3 regions of the Kitasatospora sp. P5_F3 genome follow, and region 1 is predicted to be linked to each of the others. Evidence: riboswitches for the same ligand, from Rfam matches in the RefSeq annotation. Region 1 holds a riboswitch; each other region holds the start of a gene.
The links. A riboswitch is a leader RNA that binds a small molecule or an ion and turns the genes downstream of it on or off. The one in region 1 is predicted to bind cobalamin.
Positions count from the first base shown of each region.

Region 2: linked by a shared signal. The riboswitch ahead of metE (5-methyltetrahydropteroyltriglutamate--homocysteine S-methyltransferase) and the one ahead of ACXJMZ_RS19445 (cobalamin biosynthesis protein) in region 1 are both predicted to bind cobalamin.
Region 3: linked by a shared signal. The riboswitch ahead of ACXJMZ_RS25760 (ribonucleoside-diphosphate reductase subunit alpha) and the one ahead of ACXJMZ_RS19445 (cobalamin biosynthesis protein) in region 1 are both predicted to bind cobalamin.

Region 1 covers NZ_JBFUMY010000031.1:84,016-87,594, reverse strand. The annotation lists gene ACXJMZ_RS19450 (cobyric acid synthase) at 1-1,279, opposite strand, end outside; gene ACXJMZ_RS19445 (cobalamin biosynthesis protein) at 1,276-2,217, opposite strand; cobalamin riboswitch at 2,300-2,499, opposite strand; gene ACXJMZ_RS19440 (YidB family protein) at 2,623-3,024, shown strand; gene ACXJMZ_RS19435 (helix-turn-helix domain-containing protein) at 3,346-3,579, shown strand, end outside.
Region 2 covers NZ_JBFUMY010000064.1:7,698-11,276, forward strand. The annotation lists gene metE (5-methyltetrahydropteroyltriglutamate--homocysteine S-methyltransferase) at 1-1,576, opposite strand, end outside; cobalamin riboswitch at 1,711-1,924, opposite strand; gene efeO (iron uptake system protein EfeO) at 2,093-3,229, shown strand; gene efeB (iron uptake transporter deferrochelatase/peroxidase subunit) at 3,246-3,579, shown strand, end outside.
Region 3 covers NZ_JBFUMY010000050.1:62,273-65,851, reverse strand. The annotation lists gene ACXJMZ_RS25770 (GNAT family N-acetyltransferase) at 1-278, shown strand, start outside; gene ACXJMZ_RS25765 (hypothetical protein) at 301-1,212, opposite strand; cobalamin riboswitch at 1,359-1,519, shown strand; gene ACXJMZ_RS25760 (ribonucleoside-diphosphate reductase subunit alpha) at 1,678-3,579, shown strand, end outside.

The DNA.
Region 1 (3,579 bases):
TCTCCAGCGCACCGTGCCAGGTGGTGCCCCGGACCGAGCCGACCCGGCAGCCGTCCAAGAAGGGGTCACCGCCTTCGACGGTCACCACCCCGTGGTGGATCTCGTACCCCTCCACCCGCTCGCCGAAAGCCTCGCCGACCGGCCGGGCCAGCACCTTCTCCCGGCCGAACACCACCCGGGTCGGCAGCAGGCTGAGCCCCTGGACGGTGCCCGCCTTCGACTCCACCTGATCCTCGATCAGCTGACCGAGCATCTGGTACCCGCCGCACACCCCGAGCACCGGCAGCCCGGCCGCCGCCCGCGCCTTCAGCACCGGCTCGATCCCGCGCTCGCGCAGCCAGGCCAGGTCGGCCACGGTGGCCCGGGTGCCGGGCAGCACCACCAGGTCGGCGTCGGCCAGCTCCTCGGCCCGGGTGGCCCAGCGCACCAGCACGCCCGGCTCCTGGGCCAGCGCGTCCAGGTCGGTGAAGTTCGACAGCCTCGGGAAGCGGACCACCGCGACCCGCAGCACGTCCGCCCCGACCGGGCCGCGCACCGAACCCTGGTCCACCACCGTGGTCAGGTCGAGCGAGTCCTCGGCGTCCAGCCACAGGCCGGAGAGCATCGGCAGGGTGCCGAGCACCGGACGGCCCGTCAGCTCGCGCAGCATCTCCAGGCCGGGCGCCAGCAGCCGGGCGTCGCCCCGGAACTTGTTCACGAACCAGCCCGCCACCAGCGCCTGGTCCTCCGCCGAGAGCAGCGCCAGCGTCCCGTACATCGCGGCGAACACCCCGCCCCGGTCGATGTCGCCGACCACCACCACGGGCAGCCTCGCCGCCGTGGCCAGGCCCATGTTGGCGATGTCCCGGTCCCGCAGGTTGATCTCGGCGGGCGAGCCGGCGCCCTCGCAGACCACCACCTCGTACCGGCTGCGCAGGTCGGCCAGGCACTCCAACGCCCGCTCCAGCAGGACGGGCTTGCGCTCGCGGTAGTCCAGCGCGCCGACCTCGGCGACCGCCCGGCCGAGCAGCACCACCTGGCTGCGGCCGTCCGCACCGGGCTTGAGCAGCACCGGGTTCATCGCCGCCTCCGGCTCCACCCGGGCGGCCTGCGCCTGCATCGCCTGGGCGCGGCCGATCTCGGCGCCGTCGGCGGTGACGAAGGAGTTCAGCGACATGTTCTGCGCCTTGAACGGGGCCACCCTGACGCCCTGTCGGGCCAGCCAGCGGCAGATGCCCGCGGTGACCACGCTCTTGCCCGCGTCCGAGGTCGTTCCGGCGACCAGCAGTGAACCGCTCACGACTTCCTCCACGCGTACAGGGCCCGGCCGGTCACGGTGACCGCCAGCGCCAGGGCTCCGACCCGCCGGGACAGCGCGCAGGCCCGCTCGATGTCATCGACCGTCACCGGCCGCAGCTCGCCGCCGAGTACGGGCCGGTGCTCGACTCGCTCCCCGTACTGGAGCGTGCCGCCCAGCCGCACCCCGAGCGCCCCGGCGAAGGCCGACTCGGCCTGCCCGGCGTTGGGGCTCGGGTGTGACGAGCCGTCACGGCGCCAGACCCGCCAGGCGGTCCGCGGCTCGGCCGCGGCCGCCACGGTGAGCAGTGCGGTCAGCCGGGCGCCCGGCCAGCCCGCCAGGTCGTCCAGCCGGGCCGACGCCCAGCCGAACCGCAGGTGGCGCGGGGAGCGGTGACCGACCATCGCGTCCAGGGTGTTGACGGCCCGGAAGGCGAGCAGACCGGGCGTACCGGCCAGCGCGCCCCAGGTGAGCGCGTTCACCACGGCGTCGGCGGTGTTCTCGGCGACGGACTCCACCACCGCGCGGGCGATCTGCGGCCCGTCCAGCGCGCTCGGGTCCCGGCCGCACAGGTGCGGCAGCCGCTCCCGGGCGGCCGCCAGGTCGTCCGCCGCCAGCGAGCGGCCGATGGTGCGGGCCTCCCGGGTCAGCGAGGTGCCGCCCAGCACCGTCCAGGTCGCGGCGGCGGCCAGGCAGGCCCGGGCCAGCGGCGCCCGGCGCAGGGCGCGCTCGGCGAGCACCGCCCCGGCCGCGACGGTGCCCACACAGGCGGCGGTGTACGCGGCGCCGGCCGGACGGTGGTCACGCCAGAGGCGGCGCTCCAGCCGGGTGGCGGCGGAGCCGAAGACGGCGACGGGGTGACCCCGACGGGGGTCGGCGAACCGCGCGTCGGCCAGGTAGCCGGCGACGGATCCGAGCAGGAACGGGAGCGCGGGGGTCAGTCGGCGCACGACGGCGACGGGTCGGCTCGGTCCTGGGTGGCCGGCATGGCGTGGGTGTCCTCACTCAGGGTCCGCGCCCTGGATCGACGTACCGGGGGTGAGAGTCTCCTGGCTTCCGGGTCCGACACACCCTCGGGCCTTCCAACAGCCGCCGCAGCGGGCCGTCGTGACCATATGTCGAGAGTGCTCCCCGGTGACAGTGGCGGGACCGCGCCGGACTCGCACCGGCTTCCTCTACTTGCCTCCGTTTGGCTGAAGGATCCCATCACGCGGCCGGACAGGCAGTCAACAGAGGGCGCGGAGGGGTTGGTCACACGTCTGTTCGCCCCACCGAGCGGGGTGCTCCCGGGCGGGTGAAGCTGGCCCTGGCGCGGCGTCGGTCCGCGCCCGAACTGGAGGACGGTCATGACCGATCTCGGCAAGCTTCTCGGGGGTCTGCTCGGCGGCACGGGCGGTAGCGCAGGCAGTGGGGGCAACCTGCTGGCCATGCTGCTCGGCGCACTCGGCGGCGGCCAGGGGGCGGCGGGCGGTCTCGGCGCACTGCTCCAACAGCTGACCCAGGGCGGCCTCGGCTCCCAGGCCCAGTCCTGGGTCGGCACCGGCGACAACCACCCGGTCACCGGCGCCGAACTCGCCGCCGCCCTGCCCGACCGCGAGCTGGACGACCTGGCCGAACAGTCCGGCCTCTCCCGCGAGCAGGTCGCCGAGCAACTCGCCGCCCAGCTCCCCACCGCCGTCGACCAGCTCACCCCGACCGGCGAAGTGCCGACCCCGGCCACCCTGGACGAGCTCTTCGGCAAGCGCTGAAGCCACCTGCGCTCCGGGCTCAGCCATCAGGGGCTCGGGGAACTGCGACGCCGACCTCTGGAGCGTTGCACCTATGTGGATGGTCAGGCACTTTCGCAGTGACCCCGGCGCCAGATCTCCTCGCAGTTCCCCGAGCCCCTGACCGTAGATGCTCAAGCACCTGCCAACAGTGCAGCCCTGCAACGTGGCTACCTCCGAGTACGAGGGCTGATCAGGCGTCAGCGGCTGTAGGAATCGCCAATGCCCCGGCAGAGCGCCCCCAGGGGCTTCGTGTGTTCAGCGGGTGCTCGGGCAGCCCGCCCGGGCCTAGCGTCTGGTGGCATGCGACGAAGACCGCCCGCCCCCMCCCCCGTGCCCTTCTCGCCGACTGCGGCGCGGTCCCACCGGGCCGGCCTCGGCCTGACCCCGGATCAGGTCGCCGAAGGAATGGCCGCGCACGGCGTCCGTCTGCTGCCGATGCACGTGATCGGCTGGGAGACCGGTGAGTTCCGGCCGTCCGAGGAGGAGTTCATCGCGCTGGCCCGGGCCCTCTGGTGTCCGCCCGCCCAGCTGATG
Region 2 (3,579 bases), on a different contig from region 1:
TCAGGAAGCCGGTCAGCTGCTCGGCGAAGTACTGCACCATGTCGTTGCGTTCGGGCTCGCCGTGCACCAGCACGTCCAGACCGGCCAGCTCCTGGAAGGCGATCACCTCGCCCACCTCGGCGGCGATCCGCTCCTCGTACGCGGCCCGGTCGAGCCGGCCCGAGCGCAGCTCGGCGCGGGCGGCCCGGAGCGCGTCGGTCTGCGGGAAGGAGCCGATCGTGGTGGTCGGCAGTGGGGGCAGGCCGAGCCTGGCCTGCTGGGCGGCGGCACGCTCGGGGTACGGGGCGGCCCGCCGGGCGTCCCCGGGGGTGACGGTGGCGCAGCGGGCCCGGACCGCAGGGTCGTGGGTGAGCGCGGAGGCGCTCCGGGAGGCGCGGGCGGCCCGGTTGGCGGCCAGCTGCGGGGCGACCGCGTCCCGGCCCTCGGTGAGGGCCCGGGCCAGCGTGACCGTCTCGGTCACCTTCTGCCGGGCGAAGGCCAGCCAGCGCTGCACCTGTGGGTCCAACTCCCGCTCCAGGCCCGCGTCCAGCGGCACGTGCAGCAGCGAGCAGGACGGTGCCACGTCGACCCGCCCGGCCAGTCCGAGCAGCGGGACCAGGGTGGCCAAGGCCTGCTCCAGGTCGGCGGCCCAGACGTTGCGGCCGTCGATCACGCCCGCGATCAGCCGCTTGCCCGGCAGGCCGCCGAGTGCGGCCAGCGCGGGCAGGTTGGCGGCGGCGGGGCCGGTGAAGTCCAGCGCCAGGCCCTCCACCGGGGCCTTGGCGAGCACCGGCAGCGCCTCGCCGAGGGCGTCGAAGTAGGACGCCACCAGCAGCTTCGGACGGTCGGTCAGGGCGCCCAGGTCGCGGTAGGCGCGGGCGGCGGCGTTCAGCTCGGCCGGGGTGCGGTCCTGGACCAGCGCGGGCTCGTCCAGCTGGACCCAGTCGGCGCCGGCCGCCCGCAGGGTGGCGAGCAGTTCGGCGTACACCGGCAGCAGCCGGTCCAGCAGGGTGAGCGGCTGGAAGTCGGCGGCCACGCCCTCGGCGGGCTTGGCCAGCAGCAGGAAGGTGACCGGCCCGAGCAGTACCGGACGGGTGGTCAGCCCGGCCGCCCTGGCCTCGGCGAACTCGGCCAGCGGCTTGGCCGGGTCGGCCCGGAACACACTGTCGGGGCCGAGCTCGGGCACCAGGTAGTGGTAGTTGGTGTCGAACCACTTGGTCATCTCCAGCGGCGCCGCCTCGGCGGTGCCCCGGGCCATCGCGAAGTAGACCGCGAGCCGCTGCTCGGCGTCAGCGTCGGCGTCGGTGCTGTCGGCCGGGGCGAGCGCCGCGTGCCGGGGCGGGATCGCGCCGAGCATCCAGGCCGCGTCCAGCACGTGGTCATACAGCGAGAAGTGATTGCTGGGCAGTTCGCCGAGGCTGGCCCCGGCGAGGGCGGTGAAGGTCTTCCGGCGCAGTTCGGCGGCGGTGGCGAGCAGCTCGGCGGCGCTGCTGCGGCCGGACCAGTGGCGCTCGACGGCCTTCTTCAACTCACGGTCGGGGCCCTGCCGGGGGTAGCCGTGCAGGGTGGCGACGGTGGTGGGGGTGATGCCGGTCACGGAACTCTCCTTCGCGAGTTCGCGCGGGCCAGGAGGCGCGGGTACACGAAGGACCGGGCGATCCGTCAAGGAGCTGCCCGTGCCGCCGCCGACCCGCCCACGAGGTCCCGGTGTGAGGCCACGCTCCGCCGGTCGCGGGCGCGTGGGCAGTGGCAGGTCTTCGGACTCGCGGGCTCGCCGGGTACCGGCTCCTACCGGCCGTCGCTTCCCGAACGCGCTTGCGTCCAGTGCTAGTTGACGGCTTTCGTTCCCACTCACCGCTGCGGGGCAGTTCCGGACTCACACCGGATTCCCTCTTGCGACACCCTGCCTGGCGGACAGGGCGAACCAGCTGCACGGACCACCCTAGACCCTCCGTCCGACAGTCCGTCAGAAAAGCCGCCCGGGGGTCTTTGCCGATCTGTGACCACCCCCGGTGTGGGCAAGTGCTTAGGCATGGCTTAGCTTACTCCTGGGTGAGGGTGTCCTAAGTAGCCTCCGCCCGTCCCTCAAGCCGTCCCCGTCCGTGGAGTCCTGATGCCCGTCCGTCGCCCGCACCTCGCCGCGCTGCTCTCTCTCGCAGTGGCCGGAGCCGCGCTGACCGCCTGCACCGAGCAGAAGAAGGACGTCTCCTCGGACGGTGCGATCCAGGTGAACGCCTCGGACAGCTCCTGCGAGCTGTCGAAGACCAGCTTCCCGGCCGGTGCGGTCAACTTCGCGGTGCAGAACAAGGGTTCCAAGGTCACCGAGGTCTACGTCTACGCCGCGGGCGACAAGATCGTGGCCGAGCGGGAGAACATCGGGCCCGGCACCAAGGCCGCCATCACCTCCGAGATCAAGGCCGGCGAGTACGAGGTCGCCTGCAAGCCGGGCATGACCGGCGACGGCATCCGGCAGAAGATCACCGTGACCGGTGCCGGCGCCCCGGCCAAGGGTGACCCGCGCCTGGACAAGGCGGTCGCCGACTACCGCAAGTACGTGCAGGAGCAGGCCGACGCCACCATCCCGCTGGTGCAGAAGTTCGCCGACGCGATCAAGGCCGGGGACCTGGAGGGCGCCAAGGCGGCCTTCGCCCCGTCCCGGGTCGGCTGGGAGCGGACCGAGCCGGTGGCCGAGAGCTTCGGTGACATCGACCCGAAGACCGACGTCCGCGAGGACGGCCTGGAGCCCGGCCAGGAGTGGACCGGCTGGCACAAGCTGGAGAAGTCGCTCTGGGAGGCCGGCGCGATCACCGATGCCGACAAGAAGCTTGCCGACCAGCTGGTCAGCGACCTGAAGGAGTGGCAGAAGGTGGTCGGCACCGCCGACATCACCGCCACCAGCATGGCCAACGGTGCCAAGGAGCTGCTGGACGAGGTCGCCACCGGCAAGGTCACCGGCGAGGAGGACCGCTACAGCCACACCGACCTGTCCGACTTCGCGGGCAACGTCGAGGGCGCGCTGAAGGCGTACGAGCTGATCAAGCCGGTCGCCGCCGAGAAGGACCCGGAGCTGGCCAAGACCCTGGACCAGGAGTTCGCCGCGCTGCAGGCGATGCTCGCCAAGTACAAGCAGGGCGACAGCTACACCTCGTACGACAAGGTCGCCGAGCCGGAGCGGAAGGCCTTCTCGGACGCCGTCAACGCGCTCGCCGAGCCGCTGTCCAAGCTCGCCGCCGCCGTCGTGGTCAAGTAAGGCCTGAGGGAGAGTCATGAGCGAGCAGACGCAGGAACCCGCCGTGGAGCAGGGCCAGCAGGACCAGCAGCCCAAGGGCTCGGTCAGCCGACGCGCCGTCATCGGCTGGGCCGGGGCCGGGGTGGCGCTGGGCGCCGCCGCGGTCGGCACGGTGGCCGCGGCCACCCAGGGCTCGGACGAGCAGGCCGAGGCCGCCCTCAAGGCGGTCCCCGACATCGAGTTCTACGGCGAGCACCAGGCCGGCATCGCCACCCCGGTCCAGGACCGGCTGCACTTCGCGGCCTTCGACGTCTCCACCACCAGCCGGGACGCCCTGATCCGGGTGCTCAAGGAGTGGACCAAGGCGGCCG
Region 3 (3,579 bases), on a different contig from region 1:
GCACCGGCTTCGCCGACATCGCCGAACCGTCCGAGGGTGAGATCCGGATGCTCGCGGTCAGCGGCGCGGCGCGCGGCCGGGGAGCGGGCGAGGCCCTGGTCCGCGCCTCGATCGCCCGCAGCCGGGAGCTCGGGCTGACCGGGATGGCCTTCTCCACCCGCCCGTCGATGACCTCGGCCCACCGGCTCTACGAGCGGCTGGGCTTCCGGCGAACCCCCGAGCGGGACTGGGACGTCCGACCCGGGGTGCGCCTGCTGGTCTACGCGATGGCTTTCTGACGAGCCGTCCGGCCCGCGGGCGTCAGCCGGCCGGGCTCTCCGAGGCCTTCTTGATGACCCGGTCCGTCAGGGTCTTCTTGGTGAAGTCCGCGAAGGACTTGGCCGCGGCCGCCGAGACCGGGTCGTCCTTCACCTCGGGCTTGAGCGAGCCGGCCACCGTGTAGAACACGTACCGGCCGAGCGAGGCGTGCGTCTCCGGGCAGCCGCCCGAGGTGCAGAAGTTGGCGCCCTTCTCGACCAGCCCCTGGATCGCCCCGACATGCTTGGCCAGCACCGCGTCGGCGCTCTCCTTCTTCTCGAACACCGCGATTCCGACCGTCACCACGCTGCCCTCGGAGACGTAGCTGGCGCGCACCAGGCCCCGGCAGGAAGCGCCGACCAGGACCTTGCCCAGCCCGCCCGTCGTCGTGCCGCAGGCGGCGTCGCTGTCCGTGACCAGTCGGGTCCAGGTCCGGCCGTCGATCGTCCTGGTCTGGGCCGGGAAGAGGGCTGCGGCATCGGTCGGCCCCTTGTCGGTGGCCGTACTCGCCAACAGGTCGGCGGCCTTCGGCGATGGGGTGGGCTTCGCGGGAGAGGCCGCCGGCGAGGAGACGGCTGTGGTCGGGCCGGGCTTGGGCTCCTCCCCGCGCTTGCCCGCGATCACCACACCGGTGGCGGTCAGGGCGCCGACCACCAGGACGGCGACGACGACGCCACCGATCAGGCGCCGACGGCGCTTGCGGGACTCCTGCTCGTGACGGTCCGCCAGATCGGCCCAGTCGGGCTCAACCGGCCCGCCGAACTGCTGCTGTTGCTGCCACGGGGCCTGCTGCGGCAGATACATGCCACCCGGCTGCCCCGGCCCCGGCTGCGGGTACGGAGGCTGCGGGACCGGCTGGCCCGGTATCGGCTGTTCGGGCTGCTGACCGGTCGGCGTACCCGTTCCCTCGCTCATGAGGCGAGATAGTAATCCAAAGCGCCGACGCAGGGCCGATCGGTGACTGTTTTGTGCCCGGGCAGTGTGCGCCGACCGTCCGCCGACCGATCCGACGGCGTCGTCCCCGAACCCGACGAGGAGTCAGCCCGACACACTGCGCGCACAAGATGTGGGGTCACGTCGGCAGGGTGCCACTACATGTATGCTCGCTCTCGCTGTCGAAGCAGGGGAACCCGGTGTGATTCCGGGACTGCCCCGCAGCGGTGAGCGCGCGGCCCAAGGGGCGCCCGTGAGTCCGAGGACCTGCCGACGGTGTGCGACACGGCTTCCCCGCAGACGCCATTCAGCACAGCAGTGACATCCGGGCCTCGCGGGCGGGCCGGGGGGGTATTCGCGCGCGCCGTCAGGTGTTCCGCGCCGCTCCCCTGTGCCCTGACGGTCCGGTAGCCCCTCGCCGACCGCCGCCGCCAGGAGAGAAGCGCCTTGACCATCGCTGCCTCAGTTGCCCTGCCCTCCCAGGGTTCTGCCGACTCCGCTCACACCGACCCTGGTGCTGCGCTGCTTCGGCTGCTCACCGACCGCAGCATCGACCTGCCCCAGGTGGACCCCGGCCACGTCGCGGCCGCTGCGCTGCGCGGCCGGAACGCCAACTCGGACTTCGCCGAGCTGCGCGGACTGGCCGTGGAAGCTGCCGCCTCGATGATCGCCGAGGACCCGCAGTACTCGAAGCTCGCCGCCCGCCTGCTCGCCCTGGAGATCCAGGACGAGGCGATCGGCCAGGGCGCCGTCTCCTTCTCCGCCTCGATCGTGGTCGGCCACACCGAGGGCCTGATCGGCGACGTCACCGCCGCGTTCGTGGCCAAGCACTCCGACGCTTTCGACGCCCTGATCGACCAGCAGGGCGACGACCGCTTCGAGTACTTCGGCCTGCGCACCGTGCAGTCCCGGTACCTGCTGCGCCACCCGATCACCCGCAAGGTGATCGAGACCCCGCAGCACTTCCTGCTCCGGGTCGCGGCCGGTCTCGCGGTCGGTGACACCGAGCAGTCGGTGGCCGAGGTGGCCGAGCTCTACACCCTGATGAGCCGCCTGGAGTACCTGACCTCCTCGCCGACGCTCTTCAACTCCGGCACCAAGCACCCGCAGATGTCCTCCTGCTACCTGCTGGACTCGCCGCTGGACAACCTGGACTCGATCTACAGCCGCTACGCGCAGATCGCCCGGCTCTCCAAGCACGCCGGCGGCATCGGCCTCTCCTACAGCCGGATCCGTTCGCGCGGCAGCCTGATCCGCGGCACCAACGGCAAGTCCAACGGCATCGTCCCGTTCCTGCGCACCCTGGACTCCTCGGTCGCCGCGGTGAACCAGGGCGGCCGCCGCAAGGGCGCCGCCTGCGTGTACCTGGAGACCTGGCACGCCGACATCGAGGAGTTCCTGGAGCTCCGCGACAACACCGGCGAGGAGGCGCGGCGTACGCACAACCTGAACCTCGCGCACTGGATCCCGGACGAGTTCATGCGCCGGGTGAACGCCAACGCCGACTGGTCGCTGTTCTCCCCCGCCGACGTGCCCGAGCTGGTCGACCTCTGGGGCGCCGACTTCGACGCCGCCTACCTGAAGGCCGAAGCCGAGGGCAAGGCCGTCCGCACCATCCCGGCGCAGACCCTGTACGCCCGGATGATGCGCACCCTGGCCACCACCGGCAACGGCTGGATGACCTTCAAGGACGCCGCCAACCGGGCCGCCAACCAGACCGCCGTGCCCGGCCGCACCGTGCACTCCTCGAACCTCTGCACCGAGATCCTGGAGGTCACCGACGACTCCGAGACCGCGGTCTGCAACCTCGGCTCGGTCAACCTCGGTGCGCACGTCGCGATCGGCGCCACCGCCGCCGACCTGCTCAACTCCATGGACTGGGACCGGCTGGACGCCACCGTGCGCACCGCCGTGACCTTCCTGGACCGGGTCATCGACATCAACTTCTACCCGACCCCCGAGGCCGGCACCTCCAACTCCCGCTGGCGCCCGGTCGGCCTCGGCGTGATGGGCCTTCAGGACGTCTTCTTCCAGCTCCGGCTGGACTTCGACTCGGCCGAGGCCAAGCAGCTCTCCACGCTGATCGCCGAGCGGATCATGCTGGTCGCCTACGAGCGCTCCAGCGAGCTGGCCGTCCAGCTCGGCCGGCACGAGGCGTACGCGGAGACCCGCGCCGCCCGCGGCCAGCTGCACATCGACCACTTCGAGACCGCGCCGCAGTGGGCCGACCGATGGGACGCGCTGCGCGCCACCATCGCCGAGACCGGCCTGCGCAACTCGCTGCTGCTGGCGATCGCGCCGACCGCGACCATCGCCTCGATCGCCGGCGTGTACGAGTGCATCGAGCCG